2 regions of the Chryseobacterium gallinarum genome follow, and region 2 is predicted to be linked to the other one. Evidence: riboswitches for the same ligand, from Rfam matches in the RefSeq annotation. Region 2 holds a riboswitch; the other holds the start of a gene.
What was found. A riboswitch is a leader RNA that binds a small molecule or an ion and turns the genes downstream of it on or off. The one in region 2 is predicted to bind thiamine pyrophosphate.
Positions count from the first base shown of each region.

Region 1: another riboswitch for thiamine pyrophosphate. It lies ahead of thiM (hydroxyethylthiazole kinase); the one in region 2 lies ahead of thiS (sulfur carrier protein ThiS).

Region 1 covers NZ_CP009928.1:2,768,390-2,774,801, reverse strand. Annotated here, with positions in the region: gene OK18_RS12500 (alpha/beta hydrolase) at 1-561, shown strand, start outside; gene OK18_RS12495 (carbon starvation CstA family protein) at 760-2,601, shown strand; TPP riboswitch at 2,652-2,744, shown strand; gene thiM (hydroxyethylthiazole kinase) at 2,804-3,601, shown strand; gene thiE (thiamine phosphate synthase) at 3,598-4,233, shown strand; gene thiD (bifunctional hydroxymethylpyrimidine kinase/phosphomethylpyrimidine kinase) at 4,230-5,063, shown strand; gene tenA (thiaminase II) at 5,050-5,700, shown strand; gene OK18_RS12470 (TonB-dependent receptor plug domain-containing protein) at 5,817-6,412, opposite strand, start outside.
Region 2 covers NZ_CP009928.1:1,446,128-1,452,539, reverse strand. Annotated here, with positions in the region: gene OK18_RS06505 (heavy metal translocating P-type ATPase) at 1-226, opposite strand, end outside; gene OK18_RS06500 (Crp/Fnr family transcriptional regulator) at 316-1,029, shown strand; gene panB (3-methyl-2-oxobutanoate hydroxymethyltransferase) at 1,092-1,907, shown strand; gene OK18_RS06490 (hypothetical protein) at 1,911-2,228, shown strand; gene OK18_RS06485 (RluA family pseudouridine synthase) at 2,238-2,915, shown strand; TPP riboswitch at 3,235-3,330, shown strand; gene thiS (sulfur carrier protein ThiS) at 3,388-3,594, shown strand; gene thiC (phosphomethylpyrimidine synthase ThiC) at 3,620-5,431, shown strand; gene OK18_RS06470 (thiamine phosphate synthase) at 5,428-6,015, shown strand; gene thiE (thiamine phosphate synthase) at 6,036-6,412, shown strand, end outside.

The DNA of each region.
Region 1 (6,412 bases), 1.3 Mb from region 2:
AATTTTGACACCAATAACATAGGGCTATTCGGGGCTTCTGCCGGAGCGCACCTGTCACTTCTTGCAGCTTATACTCCTGATGAAGCTTTTACAGGAAATCCTGAGCTTTCTTCTTATTCAGCAAAGGTAAACTACGTTATAGACCATTACGGTCCGGTTGACCTAAACAAGCTTTTCCATACAAGACTAGGCACAATTCCTGTTTTTATGATTGGACGGATTTCAAAGAAGATTGTTAACCTGCAGCAAAATCTGGTAAAAGCACTTTCCGGTTATAATATCAAAAAGGATCAGGAAAGGGCCATTGAATATTTAAAAACCATCTCTCCTGCCAGCTATACTTCTGCCGGAGTACCCACCTTAATTGTCCAGGGAAATAAAGATAAAGTAGTTCCTTTAAGCCAGTCAAAAAAGCTCTACCGGAAATTAAAAAGAGCAAAAATCCAGACTTCTTTAATTGTCGTTGATAATGGAGTACACAGCTTCAATACAACTGATAAGGCTTACCTGGATAACCTTACGGATCAAATGGTTGATTTTATAATTTCCCAAAAGAAATAATCTGTATACACAATACCACAGATAAACACTTAAAAACCATACAGATAAATCATAAACAATTATACAATGTATCAAATTTGCTAAATTGATATACATATCAACTGTTTTAATGCATAAAATAATTAACTTGGCGCAATGTTAAATTATTTTTAATAATACAGCCAATCCTTTTAATTATTCATCACCAAAACAAACGATATGGATTTTTTAAATAATATCAATGCTTTAACGCTGATATTCACATCTGTTCTCCTTTTTGCGATTGCCTACCGTCTTTACGGAATTTTCATTGCCAATAAAGTACTCCGGCTTAATGATCAGCATACAACTCCCGCTGTAGAATTTGCAGACGGTAAAGATTATGTTGCTACGAATAAAAATGTACTGTTTGGCCATCATTTTGCGGCAATTGCTGCTGCCGGCCCTCTTGTAGGTCCCGTATTAGCTGCTCAGTTCGGTTATCTTCCCGGTGCTTTATGGATCCTGATCGGATGCGTTCTGGGAGGCGGTGTACATGATATGGTGGTTTTATTTGCCTCTGTAAGACATAAAGGACAGAGTCTGGCAACAATTGCTTCAAAAGAAATTGGTAAGGCAACAGGTACTGTGGCCGGATTTGCCATTCTGTTCATTCTTATTCTCACATTAGCAGGGTTGTCATTAGCCTGCATCAATGCCATGCATGAGGCTTCCTGGTCGCTGTTTACGGTGGTCATTACCATGCCAATTGCCATTATTATGGGCCTGATTATGCGTTATAAAAAGAACAGTGTCCTATTGGCCAGTATTCTGGGAGGTATACTTCTGATTGCCGGGATTATTGGCGGGCATAGCCTGATGCAGAATCCTGCTATGAACAATTTATTTTCATGGGATATTAAAACCATTTCAGTTGCGATTCCGTTATATGGCTTTTTAGCTTCCGTATTACCGGTATGGCTGCTGCTTGTTCCCAGAGATTATCTTTCAACCTATTTAAAGATCGGGACAATCATTATGCTTGCTGTAGGAGTAATCGTTATTCACCCCACCATACAGATGCCTGCCCTTACAGCATTTATTAACGGAGGAGGTCCAGTCATAGGCGGTCCTGTGCTTCCATTTATCTTCATTGTCATTGCGTGTGGTGCCATATCGGGATTTCATGCTGTCATTGCTACGGGTACAACCCCTAAAATGCTTAATAAAGAGAGAGAAATCCTCTTTGTGGGGTATGGAGCTATGCTAGTAGAAGGTTTTGTTGCCCTTATGGCTTTAATAGCTGCCTGTACATTAATGCCGGGTGATTATTTTGCTATTAATACTCCTAAAGAATCCTATGATGCTTTCCTTGCTGCTCATCCTGCTCTTCACGGAGTAGATATTGATTATTACTCGCAAAAAATAGGCATTGATCTGCATGGGAGAACCGGAGGTGCCGTTTCCCTGGCTGTGGGTATGGCTCATATCTTTAACAAGATTCCTTATATGGATCAGTTAACAGCCTATTGGTATAATTTTGCCATCATGTTTGAGGCGGTATTCATCCTTACTGCGATAGATGCAGGAACAAGAGTAGGACGATTTTTTTTACAGGAAATGCTGGGATCTGTTATTCCTAAATTCAATGATAAAAACTGGATTCCGGGAATTATCATCAGCAGTCTTCTTTTCACTTTTGCCTGGGGATATCTGGTGTATACAGGAAATGTAAGCAGTATCTGGCCGTTATTCGGAATCAGTAATCAGCTGCTGGCCGCGTGTGGACTAATCGTTTGCACTACGATGCTCATCAGGATGAACAGGGGCAGATATGCTTTGTGTGCTGCTATTCCGGGAGTCTTCATGGCTGGGATCACATTTTGGGCTGGTTACATCCAGGTAACGACCATTTACATTCCGAAGGAACAATATTTATTGGCAGCTCTTGCCGTTACCGCAATGGTTTTGATGTTGATTGTCTTTATCGGTGCTTTCAGAAAGTGGTATGAGCTTTTAAAAATCAGGACTACGGAAACCGATTTTTATGGTGAACAGGTAAAAGAGCTTGTGGAAAGATAGTAAGGTCTTCTTTAAATTCCTTTTACCATTGTTATAATTTTTATACATTTGTTTTGCTTTAGGGGTATTCTGAAAAGAATTGAGAGAGTCCCTTCGAACCTGATACGGCTTACACCGACGTAGGGAAAAGCAAATCTACATTCCTTGTAAATGTACTTTTGTTCCGGATTTTTCCTAAAGCTATTTTTTTTAAATGATAACAATGGAAAAAACTCTCTGGCAACAAGTCCAGCTTGTAAAACAAAAGTCACCGCTCGTTCACAACATTACCAATTTTGTAGTGATGAACAATACCGCCAATGCTCTTTTGGCTGTGGGAGCTTCCCCGGTTATGGCCCATGCCCGATCTGAAATCAGGGAAATGGCCCATATTGCCCATTCGGTAGTTATTAATATCGGAACTCTTGATGAATACTGGGCTGAATCTATGCTTATCGCTGCCGAAGCAGCTCATACAATGCAAAAACCCTGGGTTCTGGATCCCGTAGGTGCCGGTGCCACTTCGTTCCGTGATCAAACCTTACAACGGCTTTTGCAATATCGCCCTGCTGTTATCAGAGGGAATGCTTCTGAAATTATTGCCCTGGCTAACATCAATACCACAGTAACCAAAGGTGTGGACAGTACTGCTCAAAGCAACGAAGCTATTGATGCCGGTCAAATATTAGCCGGCCGGTACAACACAATTGTCTGTATATCCGGTGAAACAGATATTATCCTTAATTCAAAAGATCAGTTCTTTATTAGAAACGGACATCCGCTAATGACTAAAGTAACAGGGCTAGGCTGCTCTGCTACTGCATTAATAGGCGCTTTTACAGGTGTTGCAGAAGATAAAACCCTTGCTGTGGCATCTGCTATGAGTCTATTGGGGATTGCCGGGGAACTGGCTGCAAAAGAGAGCCCGGGACCGGGAAGTCTGCAAATGCTTCTGATTGATAAATTATACAATATAACAGAAGAAGAGTTTACTGCGCATTTAAAAATAGAGCAAAAATGAGTACTGCTTTTTTTCCTTATCAATTATACCTGGTCATTTCACAAGCCGACTGTATGGGGAAGAATTTTCTGACCGTTGCTGAACAGGCAATTCTCGGAGGAGTAGATCTCATCCAGCTGCGGGAAAAAAATGATAACACGGAACTATTCCTTCGAAAAGCTCAGCAACTTATTGAAATTACCCATAAATATAATATTCCATTGATAATTAATGATTGTGTTGAAGTTGCAGAAAAGGTAAATGCAGCCGGCATTCATGTTGGTAATAATGATACTCCTCCTACCCAGCTGAGACAACGACCTCATCTTCAGGATAAAATGATTGGTTATTCTGTTGAATATCTGGCCCAGCTTAAAAACGAACAGGCTGCTGTATCTGATTACCTGGGAATCAGTCCTGTTTTCAAGACCAGAACTAAAACGGATACGGTCACAGAATGGGGCCTTGAAGGAATTACCAAAATCAGGCAACTTACAGAAAAACCTTTGGTGGCAATCGGCAGTATTCATCTTGAAAATGCAAAAGCTGTCATCAACGCAGGTGCAGATTGTCTTGCTGTAGTTTCTGCAATATGCAGCGCTGCTGATCCTCAGAAAGCAGCATATGAATTAAAAAATGAGATTTTAAAATGAAAAAATACAAATATCCATCTGTTTTAACCATTGCAGGCTTTGACGGAAGCGGAGGTGCAGGAATCCAGGCCGATATTAAAACAACTTCTGCTCTCGGATGTTTTTCCACTTCAGTATTGACAGCATTACCCGTTCAGAATACCCGGGGAGTAAGAAAAATATACCCGATTCCCATAGAAGCAGTTGAAGACCAGATCAGAGCCATATTGGAAGATATTGTCCCCGATGCCATTAAAATCGGGATGGTTCACACTCCGCAACTGGTGGAAACCATTGTTTCGACCTTATCCGGGTATAAAAAAATACCTGTTGTATTTGATCCGGTGATGGTTGCAACGAGCGGCCATCGTCTGATTGAAGAAGAAACCATAAAAGCGATTACAGAAAAGCTATTTCCTATTGCTGATGTTATCACTCCCAATATGGATGAAGCCGCAATTTTAGCAGATATGAAAGTAGTATCCCTGGATGACCTGTATACAGCTGGAAAAAAAATAAAACAGCTTGGGTGTAAAAATATCCTTCTAAAAGGCGGTCATCAGGAAACTCCAATCATCACTTCATTGTTTTATGATGAGGATGGACATTACCATTCTTTTGAATCTTCAAAACTGAATACCAACAATACCCATGGCTCCGGTTGTACGCTTTCTTCCGCAATAGCCGCGTATATCGCCCAGGGGAAAACTTTATATGATGCTGTTTCTTTGGGCCAGCAATATATTTACCAGGCCATAGAAAACGGAATGGATGTACAGACAGGATCAGGTAATGGTCCACTTAATCATTTCTTTAACCCGCAAAAACTTATTAAAAATGAAATGGTCTGAAAAAAACTGGCTGGCTATAGAAGACCAGTATCAGTCTATTCTGGAAATGCCTTTTATCAAAGAATTATCCGATGGTAGCCTTCCACAGGAAAAATTCCGTTTTTACATGGCCCAGGACTCATTATACCTGGAACATTTCGGTAGGAGCCTGTCTTTAATTGCTGCTAAGATCCCGGATCTTCAGGATGTTCTTACTTTTATGCAGTTTGCAGAAAATGCCATTGTCGTGGAAAATGCTTTGCATGAATCTTATTTTAAAGATTTTGGCCTAACTGATAAAGGAGTTTTACAACCTGCCTGTCATCATTATATTCATTTTCTGAGGAGTACGGCTGCCCTTGAATCGGTAGAAATTGCTGTTGCAGCAGTACTTCCTTGTTTCTGGATTTACAGAGAGGTAGGAAATTATATTTACAAAACCCGGAATACAGTAGACAATCCCTATGAAAAATGGATTGCCACGTATGCTGGAGAAGAATTTTCCCAAGCGGTAGACCAGGCTATTTCCATATGTGACAGATTAGCTGAAAACAGTACGCAAGAAACCAAGGAAAAGATGTCGGAAGCTTTTATCATGGCTACCAGATTGGAGTATTATTTCTGGGAAGCTGCTTATGAATTGAAGAAATGGAAATAGATATTTCACAGAACCGCTGAAAAGAATGTATAAGAGTGATGTACTAAACGAAGCTAAGTATAACAAAAAAAACGGAACCCATTTTTAGGTTCCGTTTTTTATAAGTCTCGTTTTAATTAAAAATTAAAATTGAGTCTGGTGAAAACATATCGCCCGTTTTGACCGAACTGTGAAGTAGATCGTGAATAGATAAACTGGTCATTATTGGTAGAAGCCGGCAGGTTCTTAGTAGGATAAATATCAAATAAATTATTTACCCCGAGGGTCAGCCCTACGTTTTTGGTAAACTGATACGCTACGGAAATATCGGTGATAATTTTATCTCCTATTTTCTGATGTTCATTAAAATCAATAACTCCATCACCATTCACATCGATAATATCGGCTCCCGTTACCTTTCCGAAATAAGTGTTTCTAAGATAGAAATTGGCATTTTTCCAGGTAAGTGTATGAGAAAGACTGGCCTTTACCCTTGGCACTGCTTCTTCCAGATATACTCTGGACTTTTCAGAAAAATATACTTTCTCAAGCTGCGGAGACTGCAACAGTCCTGAAGAGTGAATATCCCCTACCTGCTTGGTCTGGTTAAGGTTAATTGCGAAATTATTGTCCAATTTTACCCCTGAAAATCTGGCATTATGTGAAATCACTACATCCAGACCTTTTGTTTCCGTATCAATAGCATTGGTAAAAAACTGGGCTCCATTCACGC
Region 2 (6,412 bases):
TTATTTTCTCAAAAATTTCGGGGGTATCCAGGTAGTCAAACTGCCCGGAGCTGTCATCACTTGGCCGGATTCCGGCTCCCTTATTCAGTTCGTAGAAATTGCTTAAATTATTTGTATTCAGAATCTCATAAACAGACTTACAGCCGTTGCAGCAGAAAGTCTTTTCATCAAACAAAATTCTTTCCTTTTCTATACCTTGACCACAATGAAAACAGTTCTCGCTCACCACCCTAAAATATTGAAGTACAAAATTATAACAATTTTTTTTGTTTATCGAGTTAAAAAGTTCTATTTTTGTGATAAATATCATATAAAATGCCGCAGGAACAACAGATAGCAATTGAAGAGAGGTTCGCCAGAGTTTTTAATGATAAATCATTTAAGGAAAGACTTTCTAGCGCAGATTTTGAAAAATACATTAATGGCAAAAAGAAACTGAGTTTTCAGAAACATGATACCATCTTTGAGGACGGAGAAACTCCCAAAGGAGTATTTGTTCTGGAGAAAGGTGCTGCCAAACTTTCTAAATCCGGGGCGTTCGGGAAAGACCAGATTTTAAGATTTATCAAAGAAGGAGATATCATCGGCTATCGTTCCCTGCTTTGCGGGGAAAACTTCCAGGCAAAAGCCGAAGCGATGACAGACATTGAATGTGTATTCTTACCTGCAGATATTTTTATGTATCTGCTGGAAGTAGATCCGCAGCTGTCTTTCGTAATGCTTCAGAAAATTTCTTATGAACTTGGAGAATCCTCCAATACCATTACCTTCCTTGCACAGAAAACAGTAAGAGAAAGATTAGCGGAAATTTTATTGCTCCTGGAACAGAAATTAGGAGTAGATCCCGAAGGATTTATTAAAATCTCCTTAACAAGGGAAGAAATTGCCAACATTATCGGTACTGCTACAGAAAGTGCCATCCGTTTGATCTCCGAATTTAAACAGGATAACCTGATTGAAGTGGATGGAAGAAATATTAAAATTCTCAATCACGACAAACTCATGAAACTCGGTCACGTAGTTTTATAAAAATTATACAAAACTTAAGTCGGCTCAAGGCCGACTTTTTAACTTTTAAAAATAGATAAATTATGTCTGTTCACTCTGAAATTAAAAAAGTTACGACTGAAACCTTGCGTAAAATGAAATTCGACAAGGAAAAAATAACAATGCTTACCGCTTACGATTTTACCACGGCAAAGATGGTAGATGCAGGAGGAGTAGATGCTATTTTAATTGGTGATTCTGCAGCAAATGTAATGGCTGGTTTTGAAACTACATTGCCCATCACATTAGATCAGATGATCTATCATGCTCAAAGTGTGGTAAGAGGTACCGACAGAGCTTTGGTGGTAGCAGACCTGCCATTCGGAACTTATCAGAGCAACCCCGAAAAAGCTTTGGAATCTGCAGTAAGAATGATGAAAGAGGGAGGTGCCCATGCCGTAAAAATTGAAGGAGGAAAAGAGATTTCAAAATCTATTAAAAAGATTATCAATGCCGGAATTCCTGTAATGGGACATTTGGGATTAACTCCCCAGTCAATTTACAAATTCGGGACCTATAAAGTAAGGGCAAAAGAAGAAGCGGAAGCAGAAAAACTGGTTGCCGATGCGCAGCTTTTGGAAGAATTAGGGTGCTTTTCTATTGTTTTGGAGAAAATTCCGGCTGAACTGGCTAAGAAAGTAACGGAAAGCATTTCCATCCCAACCATCGGGATTGGTGCCGGATCTCACTGCGACGGACAGGTGCTTGTATATCATGATATGGTAGGGATGAATAAAGGCTTCAGTCCTAAATTCTTAAGAAGGTATCTTGACCTTTATACAGAAATTACAGGAGCTGTATCTCAATATGTGAAAGATGTAAAAAATGTGGAATTTCCAAATGAAAACGAAAGCTACTAATTAATGCAAAATCAACAACAATCTATTCAGGGAATATTATCTATTGCAGCATTGGTTTGTCTTGCTATAGGATGGTTTAATTTATTTTCTCCTGAAATCAATCATCTTCTTTCCAGAAAAGTCTTTTATGTACTAATTGGAGCAAGCTTTTTTATCCAGGCCCCCCTGCTTATCAATAAAAATTTTGTTTATGCCATGTATTCTGCAGCAGCGATATGCGTGATAGGAGCATTTCTTCCTGAAAGTTCAGGATTATCCAGCCTGAAAACCATCGGGCTTCTTGCCGGGATTATCCTTTCATTAACGAACAGAAGAAGATAAACGGATAAAATGAAGGAACAAATTGTCTATGAAGACAACCATCTTCTGGTAGTCAACAAAAAAGTCGGTCAGCTTGTACAAGGTGATAAAACCGGCGATGAATCGCTATTAGAAACTATAAAAAATTATATAAAAATAAGAGATGCTAAGCCGGGAAATGTTTTTCTCGGCCTGGTTCATCGTATAGACCGTCCTACTTCGGGTCTGGTGATTTATGCTAAAACATCCAAAGCGCTTTCCCGGCTGACCCAGATGGTGAAAAACCGTGAGATTAAAAAGACGTATTGGGCTGTGGTAGCAAAAGAAATGATTCCGCAAAGTCAAAGGTTGGTTCATTACTTAAAGAAAAACGAAAAGAATAATAAAGCGATTGTTTTTCCCAAAGCTACAGAAGGGGCAAAAGAAGCAATTCTGACATACCATGTAATCAAAGCCCTGGATAATTACCTGCTTTTGGAAGTTGACCTTGAAACCGGAAGACATCACCAGATTCGTGCTCAGTTATCTAAAACAGGGGTTCCGATTAAAGGAGACTTAAAATATGGATCACCACGTTCCAATCCGGATGGAGGAATCAATCTTCATGCAAGAAAACTGGAATTTATTCATCCCGTTACTAAAGAAAAAATTGAAATCGTAGCTCCTGTACCACAAAATGATCCTGTATGGAGAGCATGTGAAGAATAAAAAAGAAAGTCTGTTCGGGATAAATATTGGGCTTAATCATGGCGTGAAGCTGGAAGCGGGGAGCTTGAAATAATAAAGGCCGCAAGGACAATTTTTATCTTTTTTAAATTAAAAAAATAATTGTATCATTAGTCATTAGTAGTTAAACCGAAAGGATTTTCTAACTCCTTTCTTCCAGTGTTTATACTAATTCCCCTAATCCGAAGCCATCTTGAATCTATAATAAAAATGTTTTCACCATTTTAAACTTCATGCTTCCATCATCCCGCTTCCATCACTACAAAAATTTTGTCCATTCTCAAAAAATACCTAACTTCGTCCCATACTTTAGGGGTGTCTGTGTTTACAGACTGAGACTTTACCCTTTGAACCTGATCTGGATCATACCAGCGTAGGGAAAAGTAGATGACTTTGCTGTACATTCTATTGTACAATCATAGCCATTCCTAAAGTGTATTTAAAATTATTAGGAATGGAACTTATCATCAACCACACCCGAAAAACATTTGATGTACTTCCCGAAAATCTGGAAGCATTACTGGCTATGGAATTACCCGGAAAGAAAAAAGGGATTGCTGTAGCGCTCAACAATCGTATTATTCCACTGGCCGCCTGGCCAGAAACATTTCTCAGAGACAAAGATTCAGTTTTAATTATCACTGCCACTCAGGGCGGTTAGTTTTCATATTTAAATACCCAAAATCATGGCTCACTCTATTACATGTTCACCATTTCCGAACTCAAAAAAGATTTATGTTGAAGGAAAAATATACCCTATCAATGTAGCAATGCGTGAAATACAACTTAGCCCGACTAAGCTTTCCAATGGTACTCTGGAGCATAATGCTCCCGTAACGGTATACGATACATCAGGTCCCTATACGGATGAAAATGCAAGTATTGATATTCAGAAGGGACTTCCGAGAATAAGAGAACAATGGATTCTGGACAGGAATGACGTAGACATCCTGGATGGAATTACTTCAGAATATGGGAAAGCGCGTTTGGCAGATTCCCGACTTGATGAACTTCGCTTTTCTTACGATCATAAACCTAAAGTGGCCAAAGAGGGAAAAGAAATTACCCAATTGTATTATGCAAAACAGGGAATCATCACTCCAGAAATGGAATATGTGGCGATCAGGGAAAACCAGCGTATAGAACAGCTTGAAACAGTTTCTGAACAGATGGCTTTCCAACATCCGGGAAACAGCTTCGGTGCTCATACTCCCAAAAATAAAATTACCCCGGAGTTTGTGAGAGACGAAATTGCTGCAGGTCGGGCGATTATCCCCAATAATATCAATCACCCCGAAAGTGAGCCGATGATTATCGGACGGAATTTTTTGGTGAAAATCAATGCCAATATCGGGAACAGTGCTGTTTCATCCAGTATTGAAGAAGAAGTAGAAAAAGCAGTGTGGGCCTGCCGTTGGGGAGCAGATACCATAATGGACCTTTCAACGGGGAAAAATATTCATGAAACAAGAGAATGGATTATCAGGAACAGTCCGGTTCCTATCGGTACTGTCCCTATTTATCAGGCGCTTGAAAAAGTAAAGGGAGTACCCGAGGATTTAACATGGGAAATTTTCAAAGATACTTTGATTGAACAGGCAGAACAGGGAGTTTCTTATTTTACCATTCATGCAGGAGTTTTATTAAGATATATTCATCTTACAGCAAAAAGAGTAACCGGAATCGTATCCAGAGGAGGATCTATTATGGCGAAATGGTGTCTTTATCATCATAAGGAAAATTTCTTATATACTCATTTTGAGGAGATCTGCGAGATCATGAAGAAATATGATGTGGCTTTTTCTTTAGGAGATGGCCTGCGCCCGGGTTCTATTGCTGATGCCAATGATGCCGCTCAGTTTGCAGAACTGGAAACTTTGGGAGAGCTTACAAAAATAGCATGGAAACATAATGTACAGGTAATGATCGAAGGCCCGGGCCACGTTCCGATGCATATGATCAAAGAGAATATGGATAAGCAGCTTAAAGAGTGCCATGAAGCTCCGTTTTATACATTAGGCCCTTTGACAACAGATATTGCACCAGGGTATGACCATATTACTTCAGGAATCGGTGCGGCAATGATCGGATGGTTCGGGTGTGCGATGCTTTGCTATGTAACTCCAAAAGAACATTTAGGACTTCCGAACAAAGAAGATGTAAAAGTTGGGGTGATAACTTATAAACTGGCCGCCCATGCCGCAGACTTGGCAAAAGGACATCCAGGAGCACAATATAGAGATAACGCATTAAGTAAAGCCAGATTTGAATTCAGATGGGAAGATCAGTTCAATCTTTCCCTGGATCCTGATACAGCCAGGTCTTATCATGATGAAACCCTCCCTGCTGACGGTGCTAAGATTGCCCATTTCTGTTCTATGTGCGGACCTAAATTCTGTTCTATGAAGATTACTCAGGAAATCCGTGAATCTGCTGAAAAGGGAATGCTGGATAAGTCTCAGGAATTTATTGAAAGAGGAAAAGAAATATACATATGATCCTGGTTATCACCCCTGAAAAAGCCGTTCGGAATGAAGCAGAAATGATTAACCGGATGTTTGATGAAGGATTAGATCTGCTGCATATCAGAAAACCTTTTTTTAACCGGAAAGAAGTGGCAGACCTGATTGATTGTATTAATCCATCCTTTTATTCCCAGCTGGTTCTGCATACCCATTATGACCTGGGAAAAGATTATCCTGTTTCAAGGTTGCATTTCAGGGAAGCAGACCGGCAGAAGGAAATGTATAAGCCATTTCTTGACGGAAATACTATTATTTCCACTTCGGTACATGACATCACTACCTATAATATGTTAAAAGGAGAATGGGCTTATGCTTTTATAAGTCCGTTCTTTTCGAGTATCTCTAAAAAAGGGTATGGAAAAGATTCAACAGTCATGCAGGAGATCGGAATGCGAAAGAATCGGGATGTAAAGATGATTGCTTTAGGTGGAATTAATGCAGATACCATTCCATCTGTTTTGGAGAAGGGAGTAGACGGTGTGGCCTTATTAGGAGCCGTTTGGGAAAATGATCAGCCGTTAGAAGCATTTAAAAAATGCAAAAAGACTATTTTTTAATAATATTTCAGATGTAATCAATGGAAAAACTACAATACATTTCACAGGGAAATACTCTGCATGAACAGAAATTAAATATTACCAGGGCACTGGATAATGGGATAAAATGGATTCAGGTTCGTTGGAAAAATGCTCCCGGAAATGAATTAATAAAGCTGTGTGAGATTTCCAGAACAGCATGTGCGGACTATAAGGCTGTTTGTATCATCAATGATCATGTACTGTTAGCACATGAAGTAGATGCAGATGGAGTTCATCTTGGATTAAACGATAGTTCTGTAGAAGAGGCAAGATTGATATTAGGGGATCAAAAAATAATTGGTGGAACAGCGAATACGATTCCGGATGTACTGCAAAGAATACAAGAGGGCTGTGACTATATAGGATTAGGACCGTT